Regions from separate parts of the Clostridium zhoujianii genome, predicted to be linked through region 4. Evidence: riboswitches for the same ligand, from Rfam matches in the RefSeq annotation. Region 4 holds a riboswitch; each other region holds the start of a gene.

Region 1 (7,751 bases), on a different contig from region 4:
TGCTAACGTTTTAGGTGCTCACTTAGAAGGCCCTTTTATTAGCCCAAATGCAATTGGTGCTCAAAATCCAAACTTCGTTTTAGCTCCATCAATTGAAAACTACAAAGAAATAGTTGGTGATTGTGAAGATGCTGTTACATCTATTACATTAGCTCCTGAAGTTGAAGGTGCTAAAGATCTAATCAAATATCTTTCAGAAAATGGTGTTTCTGTTTCAATTGGACACACTAAGGCTACTTATGAAGAAGCTATTGAAGGTATTAAATGTGGTGCCTGTCACACTACTCATCTTTATAATGCAATGACTCCATTTACTCATAGAGCTCCAGGAGTCGTTGGTGCAACCTTTGATACAGATATAACTACTGAAACTATATCAGATGGTATTCACATAGCTTATCCAGCTCTTAGAACTGCATATAAGCAAAAAGGAACTGATAAGGTTTTATTAGTAAGTGACGCTATGGAGGCATGTGGTATGCCTGATGGTAAGTACTCTTTAGGTGGTCAAGATGTAATTGTTAAGAACGGAGCTGCAAGATTACTTGATGGTACTCTAGCTGGTTCAGTACTAACTCTTGATAGAGCTATTAATAATATTAAGAATAACACTAGTTATAATTTAAATGAGATTGTAAGAATGGCTTCTTACAACGGTGCTAAGCATTGTAACGTTGAAGATCGTAAGGGATTAATTAAAGAAGGCTATGATGCTGATTTAGTATTATTTAATGATAATATTGAAATTAGTAAAGTATTTGTTGGCGGAAAGCTTGTTTTTAATAAATAATTCCCATAAAAAAATCACTGATTTACATCAGTGATTTTTTTATTATAATAATTCCTTAATAGCTTCCACCTTATTTAATTGCTCCCAAGGAAGAGTTACATCTGTTCTTCCAAAGTGACCATAAGCTGCAGTTTGCTTATATATTGGTCTCCTTAACTCTAAATCTCTTATAATAGCACCTGGTCTTAAATCAAATACCTTCTCTACTATATCAACTAAAACTTCTTCATCCACTTTACCTGTGCCAAAAGTATCTATTTGAATTGATACTGGCTTAGCAACACCAATTGCATAAGCTAATTGAATTTCTAACTTATCTGCAACTCCGGCTGCTACTAGGTTTTTAGCCACCCACCTAGCAGCATAAGCTGCTGATCTATCAACTTTTGTTGGATCTTTTCCTGAGAATGCTCCACCACCGTGTCTACCCATTCCACCGTAAGTATCAACAATTATCTTTCTTCCTGTTAAACCTGAATCTCCTTGCGGACCACCTACTACAAATCTACCTGTTGGGTTTATATAATATTTAGTATTTTCGTCAAGTAATTCTGCTGGAACTACAGCTCTTATAACAAATTCCATAAGATCCTTTTCTATTTGTTCTAAAGTTACTTCTTCTCCATGTTGAGTTGAAATTACTATAGCATCAATCCTCTTTGGCTTGTTATCCTCATATTCTACAGTTACTTGAGTCTTACCATCTGGCCTTAGGTAATCTAAAGTACCATTCTTCCTAACCTCTGTTAATCTTCTAGAAAGTCTATGAGCCATAGCTATTGGTAGTGGCATAAATTCTTCTGTTTCATTGGTAGCGAAACCAAACATCATACCTTGATCTCCAGCACCTACTGCTTCAACATCGTCTTTATCACCTTTTCTTGATTCAAGAGCCTCATCAACTCCCATAGCTATATCAGCTGATTGTTCATCTATTGTTGTCATAACTGAGCATGTGTCACAGTCAAAACCATATTTAGCTCTATCATAACCTATTTCTCTAACAGTTTCTCTAACTACCTTAGGAATATCAACATAACAATTTGTAGTTATTTCACCCATAACCATAACCATTCCTGTTGTAGTACATGTTTCGCAAGCAACTCTTGCACTAGGATCCTGTGCTAAAATAGCATCTAAAACTGCATCTGAAATTTGGTCACATATTTTATCTGGATGCCCTTCTGTAACTGATTCTGATGTAAATAATCTTTTCATTTTCCTTTTCTCCTTTCAAACGGGTTTTTTTACAATAAAAAAACTCTTCAACAAGAAGAGACTTACTAAGCAATCTCTCTCATCTCGTAGATATTTATATCCACAGGAATTGGCACCTTGCGATTCTCACAGGTTGCCGGGTTTCATAGGGCCCTTTCCCTCCACCTCTCTTGATAAGAGTTTTCATATTAATTTTATGGTATTATTCTAACATATTAGTTCTTCAAACTCAATAGTATAATTTACTAAGATTTATTAAGTTTATCCACAGTCTTCAAAAAACTATCAACATTTTTTTGATTATCTACAACTATTAGTGGAAATAAAAAAAGCAAGATAATTCTTGCTTTTAAATGGTGGAGGAAGAAGGATTCGAACCTTCGAAGCAACTTGCAACAGATTTACAGTCTGCCCCCTTTGGCCACTCGGGAATTCCTCCATATTTTATTGGAGCTGGCAATAGGAATCGAACCTACAACCTGCTGATTACAAGTCAGCTGCTCTACCGTTGAGCCATGCCAGCATGTGCTAATTAAAGGTTTAAATGGTGGGCACAACAGGGCTCGAACCTGTGACCCTCTGCTTGTAAGGCAGATGCTCTCCCAGCTGAGCTATGCGCCCATTTAAACTGGTGGAAGAAGAAGGATTCGAACCTTCGAAGCAACTTGCAACAGATTTACAGTCTGCCCCCTTTGGCCACTCGGGAATTCTTCCATATTTTATTGGAGCTGGCAATAGGAATCGAACCTACAACCTGCTGATTACAAGTCAGCTGCTCTACCGTTGAGCCATGCCAGCATATTATGTGAAAGTTTAATGGTGGGCACAACAGGGCTCGAACCTGTGACCCTCTGCTTGTAAGGCAGATGCTCTCCCAGCTGAGCTATGCGCCCATTAAATGGTGGAGGAAGAAGGATTCGAACCTTCGAAGCAACTTGCAACAGATTTACAGTCTGCCCCCTTTGGCCACTCGGGAATTCCTCCATATTAACTCTTTCACTTTTGTTCAAGCATTTCGAAACACTCGAACCAACAATAGTTAGTATATATTCAACGGCTTTATATTTCAACCTCCAAAATACACCATTTAAAGAGATTATTTTATATATTCTTTCATTTAGTTAGAATTACTTCTATTTAATGTACTATTCACTTTTTTCTATGCCTCCTGTCCAATAATAGAAAAATCAATAAATTGACCTAATATATTCTCTAAAACCTGATAATCCTCTGTTGTTAGCCTCTTTTTTAACACCTTAAAAGCTTCTCTTACACCTTCTTCTTCATCTTCATACTGAATTACTTCCTCTATCTTGCCTATATCAACTGTAGACATCTTTTTAATAATATTATTTACTATTACCATATCATCTTTATTTATATTTTTTTCAATTAGGCTCTTTTCTATTTTAAATATAGATTTGTTTATTGTAGGAACATCATCTACTTCATTATTCCTTGATAAATCATCAATATCAGAATTATCACTATTTCTCCTACTCTGAACCTCATTTATAGTATTTTGAATAACTTCATTCCGACTTCCTTTTGGCTCCCAAATAAATAATGTATATATCGTTCCTATTAACGCTATCAACATAATTCCTACAATTAATAATTTTTTCAAATAAATCAAACTCCCTTCCTTTTGATTTATTGCCAAAAATTCTTTTTTTATACTTAAATAATATTTCTCTCTTAAACCTCATATATTTAGTGAGGGGGTGTAAGATTTGACTAAAAGAAAAATACATTATAAATCAGCACTTGCTTACTTTGAAATTGCTGAAAGCCTAAAAGATTTTATAAATAAAGATACAATTATTGTCTGTATAGGAACAGATAAGTGTATAGGAGACTGTCTTGGTCCCTTAGTTGGTACAATATTAGAAGATAATTTTTTTCCTCTTCCTATATATGGTACTATTGCTGCACCAATTCATGCCCTTAACATAGATAAACGTTTAGATGAAATTAAGAAAACACACCCTAACGCTTGTATTATAGGCGTAGATGCTTGTCTAGGAGAAATTAAATCTATTGGTGAAATACACACTAGAGATTATGCTATACACCCTGGTAAAGGTGTTGGGAAATCTCTTCCCGATGTGGGAAACGCATCTATTATTGGCATAATAGACTCTAGTGATAATGCAGACTTCTTTTCATCACGTTCTATAAGATTATCCCTAGTTTTAGAGATGGCTAAAATAATTTCTACAGGTATTATTTACGCACATCATCTAAGTAATGGAAAAAATTTAATATTATAAGAATAAAAGATTGAGAGTTTCCCCTCAATCTTTTATTCTTATTAAATACTATTCAACTAAAATAACATCTTGTGAATTCAAGCTAGAATCAATCTTATCAAAGAAAGCTAGAACCTTTCCTGTTCCCTCTGCAACACATTCCACAGAATCTTCTGCAACAGTTACATTCACTCCAGTTTCAAATTCTATAAGCTTGTCTAATCCATATAAAAGAGCACCTCCACCAGTCATGAAGATACCTTTTTCAATAATATCCGCCGCTAGCTCTGGTGGCGTTTTTTCTAGTACAGCCTTAACACTCTCAACTATTGATAGTACAGGTTCAAGTATAGCTTCCCTAATATCCTCTGTTGATATTGGAATTTCATCAGGTAAACCCGTAACTAAATTCCTTCCCTTCATAGTTGTGTCTAAACTTCTTGCTCCCTTAAAAGCTGAGCCAACACTTATCTTTAAATCCTCTGCTGTCTTTTCACCAATCATTATTTTATGCTTTGATCTTACATATTTAATAATAGCCTCATCAAATTTATCTCCCGCAACCTTAATAGAAGACCTAACCACAACACCACCTAATGATATAACAGCAATATCGCATGTACCACCTCCGATATCAACAACCATAACACCATCTGGTTTTGTTATATCTAATCCGGCACCTATAGCTGCCGCAAGGGGTTCCTCTATTAAATGCACTCTCTTAGCTCCTGAATTTTTCGCTGCATCAATAACAGCTCTTTTTTCAACTTCACTAGCTTGAGATGGAATGCATACCATAACTTTTGGAGCAACCATATTTTTTTTCCCTACTGCCTTTTTTATAAATTCCTTTAACATTTTTTCTGTTACATCATAATCTGAAATAACACCATCCCTTAAAGGACGAACTGCAACTATATTTCCAGGAGTTCTTCCAATCATTTTCCTAGCTTCTTCACCAACCGCTAAAACTTTATTGTTGTTTTTGTTAATTGCAACAACCGACGGCTCCTTTAATATAACTCCTTTTCCTTTTTCATAAACTAAAACAGTTGCTGTTCCTAAATCTATTCCTAATTCTGCCCCAGTTCTCCAAAACCACATTCCACTCACTCCCACATCTTTAATTCATTGCATTATTTATACAATTTTTTTCAATTTTCTACCTATTGTTTATTATATATGCAATATTATTATCATTCAATAGCTTTATACTTTAATTTTGTGGCTTTTCCACCTCTAATATGTCTTTCCGCCTTATTAAGTTCTAAAATGCTATGAGTTTTTTCTGCAATTGTGGGATTTATTTTAGGTAATCTTTCTGTCATATCCTTATGAATGGTACTTTTACTCACTCCAAAAACCTTTGCAGTTTTCCTAATCGTAGCTTTTGAATCAATAATATATTGTGCTACTTCTAGTACCCTTTCTTCAATGTAGTCCTTCAAAATGCTACCTCCTTAATTCACTATATTTATAATTATGCAAGCTCTCGTCATTAAATTACTTATTAATCAGCCATTTTATCTTTTAAAATGACTGATTAATATTAATTTTTAGTATTTTCTACTTACTCTTGTATGAAAAATACTTTAATGGATCTACCTGTTCGTTATTAGAATTAATAACTTGTAAATTTAAATGTTCTCCAAAAACTTCTTTATCATAGATCTTTGATGTTTCTCCAACCTTACCAATTACTGTATCCACAGTAACTTTATCACCTTTCTTAACTGATAGTTTTGAATCTAGATTACAATACTTAGTTTTTAATCCATTTGCATGCTTAACAACTACTGTTACACCCTCTTCAACACCATTATTCTCAGCACTCTCAACCACACCTTCTGCTGCAGCTTTTACCTCAGATCCTATTTTTACGTTAACATCAATACCTTTTATTGTTTTCTGGGTTGTGTCATCAATCTTCACAGGTTTAGGATATGTATACCCTCTAAGTAAAACTCCTTCAACTGGCTTGCTAAACTTAACTTCATTAGTTGTTGCTACTGCTTTCGCCTGATTATTGTTGCTATTAGCATTGCCACTTGTATTATCCTTTGATTTACTATTATCAACACGCTCAGCATTAGGCATTTCATTTGTCACATTTTTATCGTCAAGGTTTACACTTACTTCTTTATTGCTATTATCTACTTTAGGTTGTGATTCTGAGTTCCTAGCCTTTTTTAAAGAAATGGCTCCAACTGTAGTAACTATACATAAGCAAAGGAAAAGTACTACGTAAAAACCCTCCTTTCTAAAAAAATCTTTTGCCTTTTGTTTATAATTTTTATCCATATAAACACCTCCTTTCTCTATTATTTCCGCAAAGTTTAAAATAATACATAATTACCATATTTTTATTTCACCAAATTTCAACATTTTCACTTATATCTATATATTTCATAATAATTAATCTACATAAAGAGATTTTTATTAATAAAAAAAGAAGCCATATAGGCTTCTCTACTCATATTTAACTTTCTCAATTCCCACTCCACTGTAATAATGCAGTAATATATCTGTATATTTTTTCCCTTCCTTACCCATTACATTAGCTCCCCGCTGACTCATCCCAACACCATGCCCATATCCTTTACAACTAATCTTAACAATATCACTTGCAAACTCAATATTGAAATTTGCTGATTTTAGCTCAAATATCTTCCTAAATTCTACTCCTGATATCTTAACTTCACCTAAAATTATTTCTTTAGCTGATCCCCCTGTAGTCCTTGAATCAATCTTAACTTGAGATAACAACTTTTCCTTACTAACCTTAGCATTTGGATATGACTTATTTATTTTACCTATAAAGTCATCTATCTTTATTTCTTTAACTGTTTCATAATCCTTTGATGTTTCTTCCCCTAGGCTATCTACTGATTTTAAATATGGTATATCACTTGAAAAAACATCTACTGAGTCTTCTGTTTTTCCTGAACTAGTTGAAAAGAACTGTGGATACAGTACTATTGAACCATCATACACTAATACCTCACCTTTAGTTGATGACACTGCCTCAGTAATCTTATTCCAATTCTTATCTCCATCTGAACTTTTCCAATTTGCTAAACGTTCTTCCTTACTCATATATACTTGGCAATGTGTTGTATCACAAATATCTCCCCCCTTAGAATTTTTGCATGGAGACAATCTCTTTGAAAAATAAAATGTTCTTGCCGCAACAGCTTGCGCTTTCAATGCCTCTAAATCAAAATCTGCTGCCATCTCAGCAGCCACTACTCCTACAATATAATCTTCTAAGTCCATCTCTTGTATTTCATTTCGCTTAGAATTATATAGTTTTACCTTATCACTTCCTTTTACGATGACACCTTCACCCTTTATATACTTTATTGAATCTTCACTTACTTCAAATGAATTTACCTTATCAATGGGGGCTATTATAAATATACTTCCAATTAATATCATAAAAATAAATATAAACATCGTCATATAGGAAATTATCTTTATATTTTTTATAA
Region 2 (7,751 bases), on a different contig from region 4:
AAAAGTTTCCTTAACTGCCGATATAGACTTTTCTCTAAGTTCTGGCCTTATAACTTCACTAATTTCTTCATTACTATACTCATCATCAATATAAATAGATTCTATACCTAAAAGTTGAATTTTCTTAATAATAGATTCAGTTAATCTTGTACCCTCTTTTAATAACACTCTACCACTATTATCATTTATAGTCTTTCCTAAACAGGATTCTTCACGAACGCATTCTATAGGTATTAATCTCATATTACCTCTCCTCTTCTGCTAACTTTCACTATATAATCTTAATTTTACCATAACAATATGATTTTCCCAATATTTATATAAAAACTTTTAATCAAACAACAAATATATTGTCTTTTTATAGGTTTATATAGTAATAAAAAAACTTATATGGATTATTTCCTAGGAAATAATCCATATAAGTTTCATTAATTATTATATTGTTTTATTAGAATACCGCTATTACAGTACCATGATATTTTTCTTCAATAAACTTCTTAGCTTCGTCTGAAGTTAGTGCCTTCTTAAGAACCTTAGTCTTTTCAGAATCTAAGTTTTCTTTCTTAACAGCTAAGATATTTCTTGCTTGCTTTAACTTCTCATCATTCTTATCTTCAACATAAATCCCATCTTTTGTTGCATCTAAATCAGCTTGTAATGCATAGTTACCATTTATAACTGCTCCATCAACCTCTTCTAATGTTCTAGGAAGTTGCGCTGCATCTAATTCTTTAAACTTTAAATTCTTCTTGTTTTCAGTTATATCTATAGGAGTTATTGTATCTCCATCCTTAACTTTAATTAATCCTGCACTTTGAAGTAATTGTAAAGCTCTAGCTTCATTAGATGGATCATTTGGAATAGCTATTGTAGCTCCATCTTTTAAATCTTCTAAACTCTTTATAGACTTAGAGTATAAAGCCATTGGTTCTATATGAATCTCTGCTGCATTTACAAGATCATATCCTTTTGATTCATTAGCTTGATTTAAAAATGCAATATGTTGGAAGTAGTTTGCATCTAACTCTCCATCATTAACTGCTGTATCTTGTATTAAATACTCATCATATACTTTAATATCTAAAGTATATCCTTCTGCTTCAACTAATGGTTGAATTGCTTTTACTATTTCTTCATGAGGCACTGCTGATACCCCAATTTTTATTGTTTTGTCATCTTTAGATCCACCACACCCTACTAAACCTAAAGCTAATACTCCTGCTAATGCTATTGTTAATAATTTTGTTTTTTTCATTTTAAATTCCCCCTTTTATTTACTTTGATAGTTTTTTATAAAAATAATTTCCTAAACTTTGTAGTCCTTGAACAATAATAATTAATACTATAACTGTTGCAACCATAACATCTGTTTGGAATCTTTGATATCCATATCTTATTGCTAGAGATCCTAGACCCCCGCCCCCCATTGTACCTGCCATAGCTGAATATCCAATCAAACTAATAATTGTAAGTATAATTCCTGCTAATATTGATGGTACTGCTTCTTTCAGCATTACTTTAAATATTATTTGACTATCTGATGCCCCAAATGATTTAGCTGCTTCTATAACTCCTGGATCTACTTCTTTTAAAGCAGATTCTATAACCCTAGCTACAAATGGTGCAGCTGCTATTGTAAGTGGTACTATTGTAGCTATTTCTCCTATTGATGTACCTACTATTAATCTTGTAAATGGTATTATTGCAACCATTAGGATTAGAAATGGAAAGCTTCTAAGTGTATTTACTATAAAATCTAAGACTTTATAAATTCCTTTATTTGGTTTTAATCCATTTTCATCTGTTACTGTAAGAATTATTGCTAAAATAAATCCTATTATTACAGCAAATATTGTTGATGGTATAACCATAATCATTGTTTCTTTTATAGCTGGTGCTAATAATTCCCACATACTAGATTACCTCCCATTCTATATTTTTACTTTCTAGATAACTAAATACTATATCCTTGTCCTTTTCTTCTACATTAATAACTAAGCTTCCAAGAACATTATCTCTGAACTTCTCAAGTTTCCCCCAAACTATTGAGAAGTCAACATTTGCCTCTCTAGCCATTCTTGTAATCAGTGCATTCTCTGAACAATCTGCAGGGAAGAATATTCTTATATTAATTCCATCAACAGGTAGTGTAGTATCTTCCTCTTCCCCTAAGAACTTCTTAAGTGGTGCTCCTGGTTTTAGGAATAGCTCTTCAGCCCTTCCTTCTGCTTTAATTATGCCCCCATCAATTAAAGCAACTTTTTCACATACATCTTTTATAACTTCCATTTGGTGAGTTACCATAACTACTGTTATTCCTAACTCTTTATTAATTTTAGATATTAAAGCTAAGATATCTTTTGTTATCTTAGGATCTAAAGCTGATGTAGCTTCATCACACAAAAGTACCTTTGGCTCTAATGCTAAAGCCCTAGCAATTGCCACTCTTTGCTTTTGCCCCCCGCTTAGAGATGACGGCTTGCTATTTACTTTATCTTCTAACCCAACTAACTTTAAAAGTTCTTTCACCTTTTTATCTATTTCTATTCTAGAATATCCCCAAACTTCCAGTGGAAGAGCAACATTTTGATATACTGTCTTTCTTTTAAGTAAATTAAAGTTTTGGAATATCATACCTAAATCTTTTCTGAATTCTCTAAGCTCTTTAGCCCCTAGCTCTGAGACTTCCTTTCCCATGACTTTTAATTGCCCCTCGTCATAAGATTCTAATCCATTTATGCATCTTAACAATGTAGACTTTCCAGCCCCACTGTGTCCGATTATACCGTAAATTTCCCCTTCATTTATGCTTATTGCTATGTCCTTTAAAACTTCTGTTCCCCCAAAACTTTTACTTAAACCTTTGATTTCTATCATTTTACGTCCCCCTCCTTCTGTTAGTTTTAATAATGTCTTTTCTAATTTTGAATAAAAATAAATGCACTAGAGAATAAATCTCTAGTGCATGAAATCACTAATCTAATCTATTCTCTTATCTACCAGCAATTCTAAAAAATCACTGCAGGAATTAGCACCGTTATTATGAATTGGTAAATGAACCATCATATCGGTTGCTGGGTTTCATAGGGCCAGTCCCTCCACCACTCTGGATAAGATATTAATCTTTTATTTTGTTTTTTATTAAGCAATTGCTTCTTGTTTAATAATATATTACCTTCTATTGGATTTGTCAATACTTTTTCAAAATTATTCTAATATTTTTTGTATAGCATAAAACTTTCCCTCTTTACCTTCAAGACAAATTTCGTCAATAAACTTATATCCCATACTTCTGTAAAGGCTTTGAGCCCCCTTATTTCCTGTATTAGTATCTAACTTAATTGACATAATATTATTTGATCTAGCATAGAATTCAACTTCCTCTAATAATTTTTTCCCCATACCTTTTCTAGCATATTCAGGATTAATAAAAAGTCTATGTATTACTAAGTTTCTTTCTCGCTTTTCCCATTTAACCTTTTTATAGTTAATATCTTCTTCATCATTTAATACTACTATTCCTATAATATCTTCCTTACCTAGGATAAATAGCTCAGATTTTTCTATATCTTTTTTAAATACTTCTTTATTTGGATAGTCTTCTGTCCAATTAATCCCACTATCTTTATAAAATTCTATAGCTTTATTTTTTATTGCAACTATATAATCTAAATCTTCTAATCTACCTTGCCTTAGCCCCATTATTCCCTCCTAATTGTAATCCAAAACCTCATCAAAAATATCTATAATCTCTCCATCACAATTATTTTCAATAAAATCAATTATCTTTTCCTTTGTGGAATCTGCTATAGCATCACTTCCACAAACTCCTGTTATTCCTATTCCTATAATCTTATGATTATCCTGCTCAGAGGTTTCTCCAACTGATAAATTAAATTTATTCTTAAGTCTTTGAGTGATACTTCTTACAATCATTCTCTTTTCCTTTAATGAATGTACAAAGCTAACACGTATGCTAATTTCCATTACCAATACCTTCACTATTAAATCACTCCTTATAATAACTCTCCTAATCCTATATATGATTTCTTCATCAGAGTTAATGCAACAACTAATGTTAAAACTTCACTAAATATCATTGTAGCCCATACACCTGTATCCCCTATAAATCTAGGTAATAATATTATACCTAATGATATAAAGACTATTCCTCTTAACAAGGATACTATTGCAGAAGTTTTCGCATCTTCTAAAGCAGTAAAATAAGAGGATGCTAAAATATTTAATCCACTTACTAAAAAGGCTAAAGAGTATATCTTACATGCCCAAGCTGTAGTTTCTAGTAAATCTGGATCATTACTTACAAATAGTGATATAAGAGACTCTCCTCCAAAGAATAATCCTGCTGTACAAATAATACCAAGAAAAATCATAACCTTAAAAGCTAGTTTAATAAGATTTTTTATTCTATCTCCATTTTTAGCTCCATAGTTATAGCTTATAATAGGTGTTATTCCATTTGCAATACCTAAAAATACTGCTACAACCAATGCCGCTATATATTGAATAATTGAAAATGCTGAAACACCCATCTCACCAATTCTATTCATAAGTACTATATTAAATATAAAGGTTGTAAATGCAAAAGCTATTTCTGTTAAAGCTTCTGAGGAACCATTATAAAAGAATCTACCGATCTTCATAAAATCTACTTTACATTTAGTAAGCCTCAATATTGAATCCTTAGCTTCTATTCCATATAAAGCTAATAAAAAGGATATAAAGAAGGCTATTCCTGAAGCTAATGCTGCTCCTGCAACACCTAATCCCCACATTACCACAAATACATAATCTAAAATTATATTTAATACTGATCCCAAAACTGTACAAAACATTGAAAAACTTGGTCTTCCCATTGTCCTAATTCCTGCTGCAAGATAACTTCCACCTGTAAATGCAGGAACACATACACATAATATAACTAAGTATTCAATTACAGGTTTTATCAACTCTCCTGATGCTCCTAATGCTATGGATATTGGCATTCTGAAGATAAAAATTATAATTCCCATAATACTACTAACGGTCATTAAAGAATAAAATCCAAGACTAAAGCTCTTTCTTGCCTCCTCCTGTTTCCCAGCACCAAGCTCAATACTTGTTACAGTGTTACCACCAACAGATACCATTATTCCTAAAGCTAATGCTGTACTAAAAATGGGCATAGCTATATTTATTGCTGCAAGGCCTTGAGATCCTACTACCTGACCTACAAATATTCCGTCAATTACAATATAAATCGAGAAAATAATACTACTTATAACACTTGGTATAGCATATTTTAAAAATAACTTTGATATTTTTTCTTTTCCTAAATCCAATTTTTTCATTTGTTCACTTCCTTTACTTTTTCTATCCACAAAAAAATATTGGGCGTATTAAAACACCCAATATAACATATTTAATATTATATTACATAACAAGGCCCCCATCAACAGCTATTATACTACCTGTTACAAAGGATGATTCATCAGAAGCTAGGTATACATATGCACCTGCTAACTCCTCTGGTTTTCCTACCCTTGATAAAGGTGTCATTGCAGATAGACTATCTACAACTGAATCAGGTAAAGCCTCAACCATATCAGTAGCAGTAACTCCAGGGGCTACACAATTAACTCTTATTTTATATTTACCAAGTTCTTTTGCAAGGGACTTACTTAATCCATTTACTGCGAACTTTGATGTAGCATAACTACAACCACTCTTTGTTCCATAAGTACCAACCATAGATGAAGTATTTATTATACTGCCTCCATTGTCTTTCATTAACGGCACTACAGCTTTACACCATCTAAAAACTCCCATTAGGTTTACTTCCATAATATTACCAAATTCTTCTTCTGTCATTTCCAAGAAATTTGTCCCACTAGAAATACCTGCATTATTAATAAGTACATCTACCCTTCCAAAGGCTTCTCTTACTTTTACAACTGCTCCTTCTATTTCTTTAGTACTATGATTGTCAACACCTATTGCCAATATCTCACTATTCTTATGTTTTTCCTTTAAACCTGCTGCTGCCTTATCTGCATTCTTTTGATTAGATGCACATACAATAACCTTACCCCCTTCAGATAGTAAGGCATCTGCAACAGCATTGCCTATCCCCCTTGATGCTCCAGTCACTATTATGATCTTGTCTTTAAGTCTCATAAGTTTCTCTCCTTCTCATCAATTCTCTTTATATTTAGTAATAGACAATATTGATAGTTTTTATTACTATATATCTATAATATCATAATGAGGTGTATAAATATGTTAAATTCTTTAAATTATTTGACAGATTTTGAATTTAATGACAACGTTTCTGTTGCATTTAAAAATATTGTTGATGGCTTTAATTCTTTTCCTAATATCACTTTAGATTTCAAGGCTCTAAATTTTAATGAAGATAAAATTATCGACCTAATAAAGAATATTTATGATGAAAATGATGGAGAATGCTTTATAGATTTTTATATAAGCAAGCTTTCTCAAGAAGATAAAAACAATATTATAAACCTAGCAGGTGATAAGGATAAAGAACTCCTTAAATCCATAATAGAAAATAATACTCATACTGGGGTTTATTATAAACTACTTTCCAAAGACTTAATTCCATTACTTACTCGCCTAAACACTAGAGAGATTTTCTTTGTTACTTTTTATTTCACTAAAAAACCTATAACCATATGGGGAAACTACAATATGAAATTTCCTTGTTTCTTTGAAAATGATGAAGATATGAAGTTCTATTCCAATCTTTTTTATTATACAGCCTAGATTACATTTAAACCCGCATTATACCTGCATATTCTTATATTCTCAAGAATATAAGAATATGCAATAAGGAGAGATAATTTTTTATTTGAAAATTATCTCTCCTTAATATCTCTTTAATTCATATCTACTTTCTTCTTTAACATAACTATTGCCTTAAATAAATCTCCATCAATAACAATTTCAAACTCTCCACCTTGAAGCTCTACTAAACTTTTAGCTATTGCAAGACCAAGTCCATATCCTTCTGTAGATCTTGCTTCATCCCCTCTTTTAAACCTTTCTAAGATTTCCTCTTCATTAAAATTTAATTCATGCTGTGAAATATTTTTGAAAGTTATCTCCACACTTTCTTTCCTATCTACAACTTCAATATAAACTCTTGATCCCTTAAGAGAATACTTTAATATATTAGAAATTAAATTTTGGAATACCCTAAAGGCCTTTCTTCCATCTGCGTAAACAAATAGCTTTTCCTCTGGTAATCTTTTAATAAATTCTAATCCTGACCCTTCAATCTTATCCTCAAATTCTCCTATTGTTTGCCTAAGTAAAGCTACTGGATCAATATTTTCCATATTAAGCTCCATAGATCCTGAAGACGCCTTGGATACTTCAAACAAATCTTCTATTAATCCCTTTAACCTTAATGACTTTTCTTTAAGTACAGATATATACTTTTCTCTATCTTCTTCTGATACATTATCTTTACTCAGAAGGTCAACATAATTAATTATTGAGGTAAGTGGTGTTTTTAAATCATGAGAAACATTTGTTATTAATTCCCCCTTGGTTCTTTCACTACTTACAGCTTTATTTACAGCTTTATTTAATCCTGTTTCAATATTAGATAAATCATCCGCTATATCTTTAATTATGCCTATTCCATTTATATCAACCTTATTATTGTAATTCCCCTGTACTATACTTCCTGTAATATCCTTAATCAAGTTTATATTCTGTGCTAA
Region 3 (7,751 bases), on a different contig from region 4:
TTCATGGTAAGGAAGATACAATAATCACTGTTCAAATTGACTTTGCATTGGCAGATAGATTTAACATGACTTATATCGATAAAGACGGTAATAAGAAAACTCCTTATATCATTCATAGATCATCAATTGGATGTTATGAAAGAACTATAGCTACTTTAATTGAAAAGTATGCTGGAGCATTCCCTACTTGGATGGCACCAGTTCAAACTAAGATTCTTCCAATTTCAGATAAGTACAATGACTATGCTGATTTAGTTGTTAAGTCTTTAAGAAACAAGGGTGTAAGAGTTGAAGCTGACTACAGAGCTGAAAAGATTGGATATAAGATAAGAGAAGCTAGATTAGAAAGAACTCCTTATATCATAGTAGTAGGTGAAAAGGAAGCAGAAACAAATTCTGTTTCAGTAAGAAGTAGAAAGAGTGGTGATGAAGGAAGCATATCACTTGCAGAATTCGAAACTAGACTATTAACTGAAATAGCAAATAAAGAAAGATAATATTAAAACTATAAAAGGGATAATATTTTGCAATGCAGAATATTATCCCTTTATTTTAACCACTATTTTAAACTTGATCTAATGCTTGTTTAATATCTTCAATAATATCTTCAATGTTCTCTAATCCCACTGATATTCTTACAAGTCCAGCTGTTATTCCAGCTGAAACTAATTGCTTATCAGTAAGTTGTCTATGTGTTGAGCTTGCTGGATGAAGTACGCAAGTTCTAATATCTGCAACATGGACAGCATTTGAAGCTAACTTTAGTCCATCCATAAATCTTATTGCATCTTCACGGCCACCCTTAATGGAGAATGATACTACTCCACTACAACCTAATGGTAAATATTTATTAGCTAAATCGTGATAATTACTATTTTTAAGTGTTGGGTAATTAACAAATTCTATCTTATCTGATTCATTTAAGAATTCAGCTACTTTTTCTGCATTTCTACAATGTTTTTCTATTCTTACTGGTAATGTTTCTAAACCTAAATTTAATAAGAAAGCATCTTGAGCTGATGGATAACATCCTAAATCTCTCATAAGCTGTACCCTTGCCTTCGCAATATATGCAGCACTTCCAAATTGCTCAGTATACACTACTCCATGATAGGATTCATCAGGCTCAGTGAACTCTGGGAATTTACCATTAGCCCAATTAAATTTACCACTATCAACAATCACTCCACCAAGTTGTACTGCATGTCCATCCATATATTTTGTTGTAGAATGTATTATTATATCTGCACCAAACTCTATAGGTCTACAAAGAATTGGTGTCGCAAATGTATTATCTATTATAAAAGGAACATCATTCTTATGTGCTATCTTTGCAAACTTCTCTATATCAAGTATAGATATTGCTGGATTTGCGATACTTTCTCCAAATACTGCTTTTGTGTTTTTCTTGAATGCCTTTTGTATTTCTTCCTCTGATCCTTCTGGATCAACAAATGTGCATTCTATTCCAAGCTTCTTAAGAGTTACTGCAAATAAATTTATTGTTCCACCATAAACTGTTGCTGCACTAACTATATGGTCTCCTGCACCAAGAATATTTAATATAGCTATTAATAAGGCTGCTTGTCCAGATGTAGTGCAAAGGGCACCTACTCCACCTTCTAATGAAGAAATTTTTTCTTCAACAGCCCCAACTGTTGGATTAGATATACGTGAATACATATGACCATCTGCTGTTAAATCAAATAACTTTCCTATGTGCTCTGCTGAGTCATATGTGTATGTTGTACTTTGGTATATTGGTAGTACCCTCGGCTCCCCATTACCTGGATGATATCCTTCATGTAAGCATTTAGTTTCAATTTTCATAATATAGCCCTCCTAATTATTTAATGTAAAAAAATAAAGCTATTTATCTACTTTTAATAAAGAGATAAATAGCTATAACGCCGAAACAATATACGTCATACCTAATCTCTCATTTGCCAGGAAATAAATCCTGCAGGATTTAGCACAGTTCTAGCAAATGAATACTAGTTGTTGCCAGGTTTCATAGGGCCAGTCCCTCCACCATTCTTAATAAAAGATTACTTATTAATTCAATTATACACCAAATTAGTTATAATGCAACAAATTAATATCTCTACATTCAGTTATAATATAATCAGCTTTTATATCATGTTCTTCAAAAGGAACCTCATCTAAGACCTGAAAATCATATGTTATAGCTAACTTCACTATATCTGAATTCATTCCTTCAAGATACTTATCATAATATCCACCTCCATATCCAATCCTTCCACCAGACTTATCAAAGGCTACCCCAGGTAAAATAACTAAATCTATATCATTCTTATTTATTGCCTCTACCTCTATATCTGGCTCTAAAATCCCATAGCTACTCTCAGTTAATTCCATCAATGAATTAATCTTAACAGCTTCCATAACTTTATTCTTCATATCTGTTCTTGGAACAAATATCTCTTTACCTTCTAATAAGAATTCTTCTATATATTTAGCCGTATCAATTTCACTACCAAAACCTATATAGATAAAAATATTCCTACTGTTCTTATAGAAAATAGATTCTTTCAATTTATCTTTTATCCTACTATCCATTGCCATCTTACTTTTAGTATCAATGGAATCCCTTTTACTAATTATAGCCTTCCTAATACTTTGCTTATCCATCTTGCACCTCACTCTAAAAATTCTCCATCTATATATTCTTTATTTATTATAGTATAAAATAAAAAAGATCTATAGCAAGCTATAGATCTAATACACTCTTTAATTACTACCTATTATAACCTCAAGATTCTTAACCTTAACATCACATTCTTCTATCACTACATAATGTTCTAAGAACTTATCAAATATTACTGATGTATCCTTTAGATAGAATTCATTTAATCCAACCTCAAAGTTCACTTCTGATCCTTCTACTGGACAGAAATAAACAACCTCATCATCATAGTGGTCAAGCATATAGTTAAGAATTACCTCATTTAATAATTCACAAACAACTAAGTATGCAACCTCCATTCCCTTTTTCTTATGAACTAATGCAAATATGCAAGCTTGTGTATCTAATATGTTCTCTTCTTTAACCTTTACTACATACTTATTTTCATAGAAACTCTTTATAGCTTTAACTCTAACTTCAAATTTGTTTTCTAGGGCATAATTTAATTTACTCTCTACTTCTTCATTGTATTCATCTATTAACCTTATTAAATCTTCATATGGTATATCTGAGCCTTTTACCTTCGAAACATCTGTTATTTCAATAACTTTCTCTACCACTTTCTCAACAACCTTTTCCTCTAATTTTTGACTTACCTCTTGCTTAGTTTGGCTACTATTATTATTGTAATAATAGTCAAAATATTCATCATTACTCTTAGATACTACTTCTTCTACATGGCTTGTCTCGATTGTTTCTATAGGTGCTACTTCTTCAGCTGCCTCTTTGGCCTCAACCCATTGACTTTCTACTATCTCATTATCTATTTCCTCAACTATAGGATCTTCTTGAATATCCACCAATATAACTTCATCATCTAAATTAATTGGACTTTCCTCCACAGCTTCTACTAATTCTAAATCATCATCATATCCTGATAAATCATCGTCATCATCTGAAGATTCATTCATTTCACCCATTAGATCTTTTAATATATCTTTTTGAAGTTCTTCTTCATATAATTCAGTTTCACTCTTTAAAGATACTACATTTCCTTCTACCTTAAACTTAGGAGATTCTTCTATAGCTTTAATTATATCTTCCTTAGCAATCTTAGGAAACCACGCACATACAGCGTTTACATTCATTTGTCTCAAGCCCATAAGCATGAACTCAAGCTTATTTAACATTTCTACCATTTTACCACCTCAAAGCGATTACTTTTACACATATAACCTATATTTTATATTTTATACCATTATGGTAATATTTACAATGAGTATTTGTTAATTTTTATTTCAATTTACATTACTTAGAAATATATTGTCCTTTTAATTTTAAACTCATCTTTATTTAATTTTTTTATTTATATTTATTATGTCTCTCAATATTGATGCTGCAGCATTTTTAGTACCAGAAGCTCCTCCAATTATAGTTATTCTTCCTAGTGTATCGCTTTCAAAAGTTACTCCTTTATTCTTATTATCTACAGAATATAATGAATGCTCTGCATCTATATTTGATGGACCAACCTTTATCTTAACTTCTCCATTATCTCTATATACCTGCCCTAATAATTTGACTTTTTTTCCTTCTTTACTTGCATTACCGATATCATTTAATGATACCTTAGTAATTCCCTCTAGCTCTACATCATCTAAAGTAATATTACTTCCCATTAATACATTTGCTAAAATTATCATCTTTATAGCTGTATCATATCCTTCAACGTCTAAGGTTGGATCTGTCTCCGCAATACCTATATCTTGTGCTTTTTTTAATGCCTCCTTATAGGATATTTTATTTTTCTCCATTTCTTTTAGTATGTAATTTGTAGTTCCATTTAAAATTCCTTCTATAGAGATAATTTCAGCTCCTGCACAATCTATTAATCCTCCATTTATACTTGGAAGCGCCCCTCCTGTAGTGCAGCCAATACCAAGGTCTACCCCATTATCATCAGCAAGTTTTTTTAGTCCATGATAATCTATTAAGATAGGACCCTTATTCCCTGTAACAACATTGATACCTCTTTTTAATCCTTCTTTTATATATGTTAATGCCGGCTCTCCAGTCCTTTTATTTGTAGGAGTCAAATCCACTAAAAAGTCTAATTCTTCATCAATTACATCCATAAAATTCAATCCCTTAATCCACATCTTATGACTCTTTATACTATTTTCTTTTATGATAACTTCATCTAGCTCTATTCCATTATCATCTCTTAAGCCCCCATCACTTTTAATTATAAATTTAACCCTACAATTTATATTCTTTTCTTTTAATAGCTTTATAAATTCCTTACCTACTCCACCATAACCTATTAATCCTATATTCATCAAATCACCTCATTTTTCTTAATTATACCAGTAATATACTCTTTTTATAATATCTTAAAAGGACGTGCTAAACTATAAATGTAATGTAACTAAAAATATCTTGAATGAATTGATTCCGCCTGAGCTAGTTTGATTTCGGCAAGTATTTCTATCTTTCATAAAATAAGAACAAGGACTCTCATATTTCTTTGAAGGCTACCTCTCGAAGCGCTAGTAGACCTGAAAAGATATATGAGTGTCCTTGTTCTAGTATAAAACCCATCAATAGTTTTATGTACACTTGCTACATATTATCTATTTTTGATAATATTTTTGTATCCAAAGTAAGTAGCAATAAAGTATCCACCATAAACCGCTGCAATTACCCCTGCTGTAATCATAGCTGAAATTAATATATTATTATTTCCAAACATAGATATTGTTTTACTAGCTACAGTTATACCAACAATAGAATGTATTATTGATAAACCTAGTGGCATCATGAAATATATAAATATTTGAGAGAATATTGCTCCATTCATCATCTTGGATGAAACACCAATCTTCTTTAATACACCATATCTTTCAATATTATCACTGGCTTCAGATAATTGTTGCAATGCTAATATTGCCGCACTTGATATCAGGAATATTATCCCTAAATATATTCCTATATAAAGTACTGTTGTAGACATACCTACACTTGTGTCATAAGCCTGTGCTTTTGTTTGTCCAAGCATAAATCCATAATCATCATATGAATATTTTCCATTAGTAAATCCTATAAATATATCATATATTTCATTCTCCAAATTAATATCATTATCTTTATAGTTAGCATTTAGATAATAGGTTCCCACACTTAGTCCTTTAATATCTTCATCTGGTAATACAACAACTAAGAATTTATTCTTTAAACCACTAGTTTCTAAGTTATCCTGAATAACATCTTTATTGTTAATATTATAATTCTTACCTCTAATCATCATTGTTTTGTTATCTTTTATAAATTTATCAACAGCTTTATAATATCCGTTGAAGTTAGAAATTAAAATGACTTCATTATTTTTCGTATTAATCTTCTCTTCTCCTGTCATTTCTCTTAGTTTATTAAAATCTGATATTGATATAAAGTCTATTTTCGGATCATAAGAGTCTAAATTCTTCTTTATCTTATTATCTACATAATTATATAAATATTGTTTTATTCCATCTTCACCTTTATATAAGTTAAAACTAAGATAATCTTTAAATTTATTTTTATAATCAAAACCAATATTAGTTAAGGTTTTTTCAGGATTTATTCCTTCATCCCCACTATCTGTGAAAGAATAAAAGGTTACATCAAATTTAGTTGAATTCTCTAAATCAGATTCAAGAGAATTCTTAAAACTTACACCTGTAGCTAAAAGTGTTATTGTTAAAAATAACATTAAAGATATTATAGCCATAGAAATATATGTAGTATTAACCTTGCTATTGATTTGTCTTAACACAAACATGTTTAATTTATTTAAATAGAACCTATTATTTTTTCTAAGTATGCTTATTAAAAATCCTGATAAAGATAAGAAGAATAATACTGTTCCAATTACCCCCAATATAACTGATACTTTAATTGGCCCATATCCACCCTCTAGTCCATTATTTAAAATAATATAATATGCTCCTCCAATTGTTACTAAAGATACTAAAAATAATCCAAAGGATACCTTAATATTCTTAATTTTTATACTTTCATTTTTTCTTCCTGCCCTTAAAAGATCTATTAATTTGTACTTTGATATAGTAAAGGTATTAAATAACATTACTAATACAAATATTAGTCCAAAATAAATAGCTGTTTTCATTGCTGCTTCTGGGGAAAATATAAAATTATATTTACTAACATTTACTTCAAATAATCTGGATGTAAATAAGGACAATCCTTGGGATACTACAACCCCGGCTATTAATCCAACAGCTAATGAAATTAATCCTATTAAGAAGGTTTCTTTAATTAATAAAGATGAAATTTTTCTTCTGCTCATTCCTAAAGTCATATATAATCCAATTTCTTTTTTTCTTCTCTTAATCAGAAAATTATTAGCATATACAATTAAGAATCCTAATATTATGGAAACTAATACTGAAGTCATTGAGATTACTCCTGATAGCATCTTCATAATATCCATCTTGCTTTTAGATACTTCAACCATTGCATTTTGTGATGAAATCGAGTTAAATGCATAGAAAATACAAACTGCAAAGGTCAATGTTAAAAAATATATTGTGTAATCCTTAAAGCTTCTTTTTACATTCCTTGCTGATATTTTAGAATACATTATTAGTGTCACCTCCAAGAAGGGTTACAACCTCAATTATCTTATTGAAAAAGTCCTTTCTTGAATCTTTTCCTCTTATTAATTCGTTAAATATCTTTCCGTCTTTTATAAATAGAATTCTATGAGCATAACTTGCTGTAAATGCATCATGAGTAACCATTAATATAGTTGCTTTTAAATCTTCATTAAGCTTCTCAAAAGAGTCTAGTAATAACCTTGATGACTTAGAATCTAATGCACCAGTTGGTTCATCTGCTAATATAAGTGATGGTTTTGTAACTATAGCTCTAGCTGCTGCCACTCTCTGCTTTTGTCCTCCTGACATTTCATATGGAAATTTATTTAGCACAGTATCTATTTCTAACTTCTTAGCAATTTCTTTTACTCGCTCTTCTATATTTTTCACTTTCTTACCCTCTTGAATGGTTAAAGCTAACGCAATATTCTCATAAGCAGTTAGCG
Region 4 (7,751 bases):
ACAGGAAAGCATCATGGAGAAGATGATAATTCAAGAGAGTTAGGTATAAGAATAATAACATTCTTGAGAGAAAATCTTGATAGATTAACTGAAGAAACTAAGCTAAATTGGAGTGCTTATGCTACACCAGCAGAAGGACTTTCAGGTAAATTTATTAAGCAAGATCAAAAGATATTTGGGATGATAGAAGGAGTTACTGACAAAGAGTACTATACAAATAGCTATCATATACCCGTAGGATTCCCTATATCAGTTAAGAGAAAAATTGATATAGAAGCTCCATATCACAAACTTTGTAATGGTGGACATATAAGTTATCTAGAAGTTGATGATAGTCCAACTGGAGAAACAATAATGGATATAGTTAATTACGCATATAGAAATACTAATATAAGCTATTTGGGGGTTAATTTCCATATAAGATATTGTAAGAATTGTGGGGAATCATTGCATAGCCATGAATCTAAATGTCCGAAGTGTGGAAGTAATGATATACAGGGCATATCAAGAGTTACTGGATATTTAAGTTTAGATGAGAGATTTGGTTCTGGTAAGTTACATGAAAGAGAAGATAGAGTAACTCATACAGAGTCCCATATTAACACTTACAAACACTAGGATTATATAATATAAGGTGTATCAAAATAACCATTTATTTTGATACACCTTTTTTATATTAAAATCACATATAAATCAATAAAAGTAAATATATAGAAAGATTATTATGCAATATTTATTAAAAATCTTGCAATTATAAGTAGAATATAGTTAAAAATCAAAAAATAACGAACTATATTGAATGAGTTAACTTGAATTCTTGCAAAAAAACTATATTTGGAAGTCTTATCTATTGTTATTTAATATTTAATGTGATAAAATTAGGTGGTAAAATAATAAAAAATGTTAAAATATATCCATTAGTTACTTAGTTGGGGAACTGTGAGTAAGTATGTTGTATGGGTATATCGAGCAATAAGAAATAAATATTAAGAAAGCAAAGGGGGATTATTCATGGCAATTAAAAATCTTAAAGATGGAAAGAAAATATATATTGTAGATACAACACTTAGGGATGGAGAACAAACAGCTGGAGTTGTTTTTGCAAATGAAGAAAAGATTGCTATAGCAACAATGCTAAGTGAACTAGGAGTAGATCAACTTGAGGTTGGGATACCAACTATGGGTGGGGATGAAAAGCAAGCTATAAAGGATATAGTTAAGAGAAATTTAAAGAGTAGCATAATGGCATGGAATAGAGCTGTTATATCAGATATACAAGAATCTATTGATTGCGGTGTAGATGCAGTAGCTATTTCAATATCAGTGTCTGATATACACATAAAGAATAAATTAAGAACATCAAGAGAATGGGTTCTTGAAAATATGGTTAAAGCAGTTGAATTTGCAAAGAAGAATGGAGTATATGTATCAGTAAATGGAGAAGATGCTTCAAGAGCAGATAGAGACTTCTTAGTTCAATTTATGAAGGTAGCTAAGGAAGCTGGTGCAGATAGATTTAGATATTGTGATACAGTTGGTGTTATGGGTCCATTCAAAATTGAAGAGGATATTAAATACTTACATGATAATACAGATCTTGATATAGAAATGCATACTCATGATGATTTTGGAATGGCTACAGCTAATGCAATTGCTGGAATCAGAGGTGGAGCTAATCATGTTGGGGTAACAGTAAATGGATTAGGTGAAAGAGCAGGAAATGCAGCATTAGAAGAGGTTGCAATGGCTCTTAAGTTTGTATATGGACTAGATGTGGACATGGATACTACAATGTTTAGGGAAATATCTAAATATGTATCAAGAGCATCAGGTAGAGAGCTTCCTATTTGGAAAGCTATAGTTGGAACTAATATGTTCGCTCATGAATCAGGAATACATGCTGATGGAGCTATTAAGAATCCTAAGAACTATGAAGCTTTTGATCCAAGTGTTGTTGGGTTAGAAAGACAAATTGTTATAGGGAAGCATTCAGGTAGGGCAGCAATAGTAAATAAATTCGAGGAATATAATATAGAGCTTACTAATGAAGAAGCAAATGGAATACTAGAATTGGTACGTTCTACTTCAGTAAGATTAAAGAGAACTTTATTTGATAAAGAGGTAGTTGCATTATATAAAGAGTATAAAAGATTAGAAAATGAAAACAGTACTAATCTCTAAATAAAAGCAATAAAAGCAATAAAAATACAGGGGGAAAGAAAATGGGCGATAATTTAGTTTATAAAATTTTAAAAAGTCATATTGTTGAAGGCGAATTAAAGGTTGGAGAACCAATTGCTATTAAAATTGACCAAACATTAACTCAAGATTCAACAGGAACAATGGCTTATCTTCAACTTGAAGCTATGGGCATTGATAGAGTTAAAACAAAAAGATCAGTGGCTTTCGTTGATCATAATATGCTACAACAAGGTTTTGAAAATGCTGATGACCATAAATTTATTCAAACAGTAGCATCTAAGTATGGAGTACACTTCTCAAAGCCAGGTAATGGGATATGTCATCAAGTATTTTTAGAAAGATTCGCTACACCAGGAGAAACATTAACTGGATCTGATAGCCATACTCCAACAGCAGGTGGAGTAGGTATGTTAGCAATGGGTGCTGGTGGTCTAGATGTAGCGTTAGCTATGGGTGGTGGTGCTTATAATATAAACACTCCTAAAGTAGTTAAGGTTAATTTAATTGGTAAGCTAAATAAGATGGTAGCATCTAAAGATATTATTCTTGAAGTTTTAAGAAAGCTAACAGTAAAGGGTGGAGTAGGAAAGGTCTTTGAATATGCTGGAGAAGGTGTTAAATCTCTTTCAGTTCCACAGAGAGCTACTATAACTAATATGGGAGCAGAACTTGGAGCGACTACTTCAATATTCCCAAGTGATGAAAGAACATTAGAGTATTTTAAAGCACAAGGAAGAGAAGAAGATTGGATCGAATTTAAGCCTGATGCAGATGCAGTTTATGATGAAGAAGTAGTTATTAATTTAGATGAGTTAGCACCATCAGCAGCTGGGCCTCATAGCCCAGATAATATAAAAACAGTTGAGGAATTTGGTAAGATTAAAGTTGACCAAGTTGCTATAGGTAGTTGTACTAATTCTTCATACGAAGATTTAATGAAAGTTGCTAAGATTCTTAAGGGTAATAAGGTTAATCCTAATGTAAGTTTAGTAATAGCACCAGGTTCAAGACAAGTTATGGAGATGCTTGCTAGAAATGGAGCATTAGCAGATATAATAAGCGCTGGAGCAAGAATACTTGAAAATTCATGTGGACCTTGTATTGGTATGGGTCAAGCACCTTCAACAGATGCAGTTTCACTTAGAACATTTAATAGAAACTTCTTTGGAAGAAGTGGAACATTATCTGCACAAGTATACTTAGTAAGTCCAGAGACAGCAGCAGTTTCAGCTATAACTGGAGTCTTAACAGATCCAAGAGAAATGGATGTAGATTTAACAATTGATATGCCAGAAAGATTCTTAATAGATGATTCTATGATTTTAGCACCAGCACCAACAAATGCTGAAGTTGAAGTTGTAAGAGGACCAAATATAAAGCCATTTCCAGTAAATGATGAATTAGGTGAAAAAGTTGAAGGTAAGGTATTAATTAAAGTTGAGGATAATATAACAACTGATCATATAATGCCATCTAATGCTAAGTTATTACCATTTAGATCAAATATTCCTTATCTTGCAGAATTCTGCTTTAACACAGTAGATACAGAATTCCCTAAGAGAGCTAAGGAGTACAATGGTGGATTTATAATAGCAGGAGATAACTACGGACAAGGTTCTTCAAGAGAACATGCAGCGTTAGCACCTTTATACTTAGGGGTTAAAGCAGTTGTTGCTAAATCATTTGCTAGAATTCATAAAGCTAACTTAATTAATAATGGAATAATTCCTATGGAATTTAAAAATGAAGCAGATTATAATAATATTGATTTAATAGATGATTTATTAATGGAAGATATTCAATCAGCTTTAGAAAATGGTACTGTTAAGGTTAAGAACTTAACTAAGGGCATAGAAGTTGAAGTAGCAGTAGATTTAACAGAAAAGGAAATTGAAGTAATTAGAGCTGGCGGAAGACTTAATTATGTAAAGAATAATAATTAGGTTTAAAAATAAATAAATTTTATCAAGAGTGGTGGAGGGACTGGCCCAATGAAACCCAGCAACCAACTTTGTAATTCATTTATTATAAAGTGATGGTGCTAATTCCTGTAATCTTTTCAGATTAGAAGATAAGAGAGTATTTAATAGAGTACGATTATAACTTTGTGCACTAGAGAAATATTCTCTAGTGCATTTTTATTTTATAGAAGTAGGTAAAAATAAGAGGAAAAATACTATAAAATAAAGTTATATATGGTGTATAAAATAAGAATTAATATTAAATGATAATCAATACTAAAAAGTATTGACATAACAAAAAAGTAAGATTATACTATAAATACAAATTAAATAATAACTTATCAAGAGTGGTGGAGGGACTGGCCCGATGAAACCCAGCAACCGATTTTTTAGTTCATTTACTAAAAAGGAATGGTGCTAATTCCTGTAGCCTTTAGGCTAGAAGATAAGAGGGTGAATTCATGGGCAAGTATATCATATGCGCTAGAGGTTTATTCTCTAGTGCATTTTTTATTATAAAAAAACACTTTTAGATAATAATAAATAGGGGGCATTAAAAATGAAAAAAGTAAAACAAATTGTATCAGTATTAATTTTAGGAGTAGTAGGATTTGGGCTTGTAGGTTGTGGAAAGGTAAATGATAAAAAAGTAGATGTAAAGAATATAACTATCGGGGTTTGCCCAGGACCATATGGGGATATGATTACTGAGGCAATAGCACCGCGGTTAGAAGCGAAGGGATATAAGATAACAATAAGAGAGTTTACTGATTATATTCAACCAGATAATTCTTTAAGTGAGAAAGAAATTGATGTAAATTTAATGCAGCATACAGAATATTTAAATAAATTTACAGCTGATAATAACTTAGAGTTAAGTCCAGTTATTACAGTGCCAACTTTAAGTATGGGAGTCTTTTCAAACAAATATAAATCATTAGAAGATTTACCTAATAAGGCAAAGATTGCTGTACCGGATGATGTTTCAAACTTAGCAAGAGCATTAAGATTATTAAAAGAAAATGGATTAATAGAAATTAAAGAAGGAATAGACGAAACAAAGGCAAGTTTAAAAGATATTTCTGTTAATAAGAAGGATATAGAATTTGTAGAGTTAGAGGGGGCTCAGCTACCAAGAAGTCTTGATAGTGTAGATGTTGCAACTGTACCTGGAAACTTTGCATATGCATCAGGATTTGATTATAAGGAAGCATTAGCAATTGAAAAGTTATCAGAGAACTATAAAAATATTATTGCTGTAAGAACAGCAGACTTAGATACTGAGTTAGGTAAAGATTTAAAAGATGCAGTTGAATCAAAAGAATATAAGGATATTATAGAGGGCGGAAAATATAAAGAGTTTGATAAGCCAGAATGGTATGTAAAGGCATGGAAATAGGAATTTAGAAATTAGGTAATATTGGGGGTAGGACTATGAGTAATAAAGATATTATAGAAATAATTAATGATAAAAATCGTATTGTAGTAGGAAAAGAAATAAATAAGAAATATTTGACTGATGGTCTGAAAAGAGATTTTGGTGAGGCTGATATTTTAGTATTTCCAATATCCACAAAAGAAGTTTCTGATATATTGAAATATGCAAATGATAATTTAATTCATGTAACACCAAGAGGAGCTGGCACTGGTTTAGTAGGAGCAACAGTTCCAACTGAAAGAGGGATAATATTAGATTTATCAAAAATGAATAACATATTGAATATAGATGAAGAAAACTTTACTGTAACAGTAGAGCCAGGAGTACTTCTACGGGATGTGCAATTATATGTAGAGGAAAGAGGATTGTTCTACCCTCCAGATCCAGGAGAGAAGAAGGCTACTATTGGTGGTAATATAAGCACAAATGCTGGTGGAATGAGAGCAGTTAAATATGGAGTAACTAGAGATTATGTAAGAATGTTAGAGGTAGTTTTAGCAGATGGAACAGTATTAAATCTAGGATCAGAAACAATAAAAAATAGTTCTGGTTTGGATTTAAAAGATTTATTTGTAGGTTCAGAAGGAACATTAGGGATAATAACTAAAGCAATATTAAAGATTATTCCTAAACCTAAAAATAGTGTAAGTGCAATAGTTCCATTTAAGACATTAAAAGATGGTATTAATTCTGTCATAAAGGTAATAAAAGAAAATGCAAATCCAACAGCTATAGAATTTATTGAAAGAAGAGCAATAAATAAAGCAGAGGATTACTTAAAAATCAAATTTCCATGCGATAAAGGTAATACATTTTTACTACTAACTTTTGATGGAGATGAGTTAGAGATAAACTCAAGTTATAAAAAGGTAGAAAAGGTAGTTATAGAAAATGGAGCCTTAGATTTTATATTACTAGAAGAGGAAGAGGATATTAATAGAGCATGGAGCATAAGAGGGGCATTAGTTACAGCTGTTGAGGCTGTTTCAGAGGAAGAACCTATAGATATAGTAGTTCCTATAAATAACATAGCTACTTTTGTAGAGTATACAAAAGAAATAGAAGAGAAGTATGGGATAGAGGTAGTTAGCTTTGGACATGCAGGAGATGGGAATGTTCATTTATGCGTTGTAAGGAACGGAATTGAGGAAAGTGAATGGAAGAAGAAGTCTCATGAGCTATTAGAAGAATTATATATGAAGAGCTATGAGTTGAGAGGACTACCATCAGGGGAACATGGAGTTGGTCTTAATAAAAAAGAGTTCTTTAGGAAGGTAACGAATGAAGCTAATATTCTGTATATGAGTAAGATTAAAGAGGCTTTTGATAAGAATAGTATACTAAATGCAAATAAGGTATTTAGATAGGTAGGTAAAGGTAATATTATAAGTATTAAAAGAGATTAAATAGAAAAACCGCATGCTATTATTAGCATGCGGGTTCTTTAGTTAAATAATAGCTTGTTTTTTTACAGGTGATTTAATATTATGTAATAAACAACAGTAGACAAAACATAAGAAGGAAGGAGAACAATATGTTAAGGTTAGAAGAAGCAAATAGATGTTTAGTATGTAAGAATGCTAGATGCAAACAGCATTGTCCTATAAGTACACCTATTCCAGAAGTTATTACACTTTATAAGGAGGGTAAAATTAAAGAAGCTGGTGAAATGTTATTTAAAAATAATCCCTTATCTTTAGTATGTTCAATAGTATGTCCCCATGAAGACCAATGCAGAGGATTTTGTATAAAGGGTATAAAAGGAGAACCAATAAGATTCCATGAAATAGAACAGGAAATATCAGAGCAGTACTTTAATGAATTAAAAATTGAAAAAGTAGATAAGACAAAAAACAGAATTGCTATAATTGGTAGTGGTCCTGCTGGTATAACAATAGCCTTTATTTTATCTCAGAAGGGATATAAAGTTACTTTATTTGATGCTCATGAAAAAATTGGTGGAGTATTAAGGTATGGGATACCTGAATATAGATTATCAAACTCTTTAATAGATAAGATTGAAGAAAATCTATTAGATAGTGGTGTTATGATAAGACCTAACACTTTAATTGGACCGGTAATAACTCTAGATGATTTATTCAATGATGGATATAAATCTATATTTATTGGAACAGGGGTATGGAATCCTA

Evidence for each region. Region 4 has a riboswitch for S-adenosylmethionine ahead of ACSYT2_RS16550 (MetQ/NlpA family ABC transporter substrate-binding protein). Riboswitches for the same ligand answer to the same signal wherever they lie in the genome.
Region 1: linked by a shared signal. The riboswitch ahead of metK (methionine adenosyltransferase) and the one ahead of ACSYT2_RS16550 (MetQ/NlpA family ABC transporter substrate-binding protein) in region 4 are both predicted to bind S-adenosylmethionine.
Region 2: linked by a shared signal. The riboswitch ahead of ACSYT2_RS00380 (methionine ABC transporter ATP-binding protein) and the one ahead of ACSYT2_RS16550 (MetQ/NlpA family ABC transporter substrate-binding protein) in region 4 are both predicted to bind S-adenosylmethionine.
Region 3: linked by a shared signal. The riboswitch ahead of ACSYT2_RS15465 (O-acetylhomoserine aminocarboxypropyltransferase/cysteine synthase family protein) and the one ahead of ACSYT2_RS16550 (MetQ/NlpA family ABC transporter substrate-binding protein) in region 4 are both predicted to bind S-adenosylmethionine.

Annotation. Positions count from the first base shown of each region.
Region 1 covers NZ_JBPUTF010000001.1:2,763,091-2,770,841, forward strand. The annotation lists gene nagA (N-acetylglucosamine-6-phosphate deacetylase) at 1-790, shown strand, start outside; gene metK (methionine adenosyltransferase) at 833-2,008, opposite strand; SAM riboswitch class I at 2,085-2,188, opposite strand; tRNA gene ACSYT2_RS13095 (tRNA-Tyr) at 2,363-2,447, opposite strand; tRNA gene ACSYT2_RS13100 (tRNA-Thr) at 2,457-2,531, opposite strand; tRNA gene ACSYT2_RS13105 (tRNA-Val) at 2,554-2,629, opposite strand; tRNA gene ACSYT2_RS13110 (tRNA-Tyr) at 2,638-2,722, opposite strand; tRNA gene ACSYT2_RS13115 (tRNA-Thr) at 2,732-2,806, opposite strand; tRNA gene ACSYT2_RS13120 (tRNA-Val) at 2,826-2,901, opposite strand; tRNA gene ACSYT2_RS13125 (tRNA-Tyr) at 2,908-2,992, opposite strand; gene ACSYT2_RS13130 (hypothetical protein) at 3,168-3,635, opposite strand; gene yyaC (spore protease YyaC) at 3,742-4,281, shown strand; gene mreB (rod shape-determining protein MreB) at 4,330-5,364, opposite strand; gene spoIIID (sporulation transcriptional regulator SpoIIID) at 5,457-5,708, opposite strand; gene ACSYT2_RS13150 (peptidoglycan DD-metalloendopeptidase family protein) at 5,827-6,561, opposite strand; gene spoIID (stage II sporulation protein D) at 6,730-7,751, opposite strand, start outside.
Region 2 covers NZ_JBPUTF010000001.1:64,671-72,421, reverse strand. The annotation lists gene ACSYT2_RS00395 (HD-GYP domain-containing protein) at 1-243, opposite strand, end outside; gene ACSYT2_RS00390 (MetQ/NlpA family ABC transporter substrate-binding protein) at 449-1,255, opposite strand; gene ACSYT2_RS00385 (methionine ABC transporter permease) at 1,275-1,913, opposite strand; gene ACSYT2_RS00380 (methionine ABC transporter ATP-binding protein) at 1,915-2,877, opposite strand; SAM riboswitch class I at 2,990-3,117, opposite strand; gene ACSYT2_RS00375 (GNAT family N-acetyltransferase) at 3,208-3,702, opposite strand; gene ACSYT2_RS00370 (DUF503 domain-containing protein) at 3,712-3,987, opposite strand; gene ACSYT2_RS00365 (MATE family efflux transporter) at 4,017-5,351, opposite strand; gene ACSYT2_RS00360 (SDR family NAD(P)-dependent oxidoreductase) at 5,434-6,177, opposite strand; gene ACSYT2_RS00355 (hypothetical protein) at 6,280-6,786, shown strand; gene ACSYT2_RS00350 (histidine kinase dimerization/phospho-acceptor domain-containing protein) at 6,900-7,751, opposite strand, start outside.
Region 3 covers NZ_JBPUTF010000003.1:137,070-144,820, reverse strand. The annotation lists gene thrS (threonine--tRNA ligase) at 1-497, shown strand, start outside; gene ACSYT2_RS15465 (O-acetylhomoserine aminocarboxypropyltransferase/cysteine synthase family protein) at 565-1,830, opposite strand; SAM riboswitch class I at 1,937-2,047, opposite strand; gene ACSYT2_RS15460 (5-formyltetrahydrofolate cyclo-ligase) at 2,077-2,652, opposite strand; gene ACSYT2_RS15455 (hypothetical protein) at 2,752-3,846, opposite strand; gene ACSYT2_RS15450 (homoserine dehydrogenase) at 3,997-4,986, opposite strand; gene ACSYT2_RS15445 (ABC transporter permease) at 5,277-7,289, opposite strand; gene ACSYT2_RS15440 (ABC transporter ATP-binding protein) at 7,279-7,751, opposite strand, start outside.
Region 4 covers NZ_JBPUTF010000004.1:130,509-138,259, forward strand. The annotation lists gene nrdD (anaerobic ribonucleoside-triphosphate reductase) at 1-618, shown strand, start outside; gene nifV (homocitrate synthase) at 1,012-2,181, shown strand; gene ACSYT2_RS16545 (aconitate hydratase) at 2,223-4,145, shown strand; SAM riboswitch class I at 4,162-4,280, shown strand; SAM riboswitch class I at 4,499-4,615, shown strand; gene ACSYT2_RS16550 (MetQ/NlpA family ABC transporter substrate-binding protein) at 4,723-5,562, shown strand; gene ACSYT2_RS16555 (FAD-binding oxidoreductase) at 5,598-6,968, shown strand; gene ACSYT2_RS16560 (NAD(P)-dependent oxidoreductase) at 7,115-7,751, shown strand, end outside.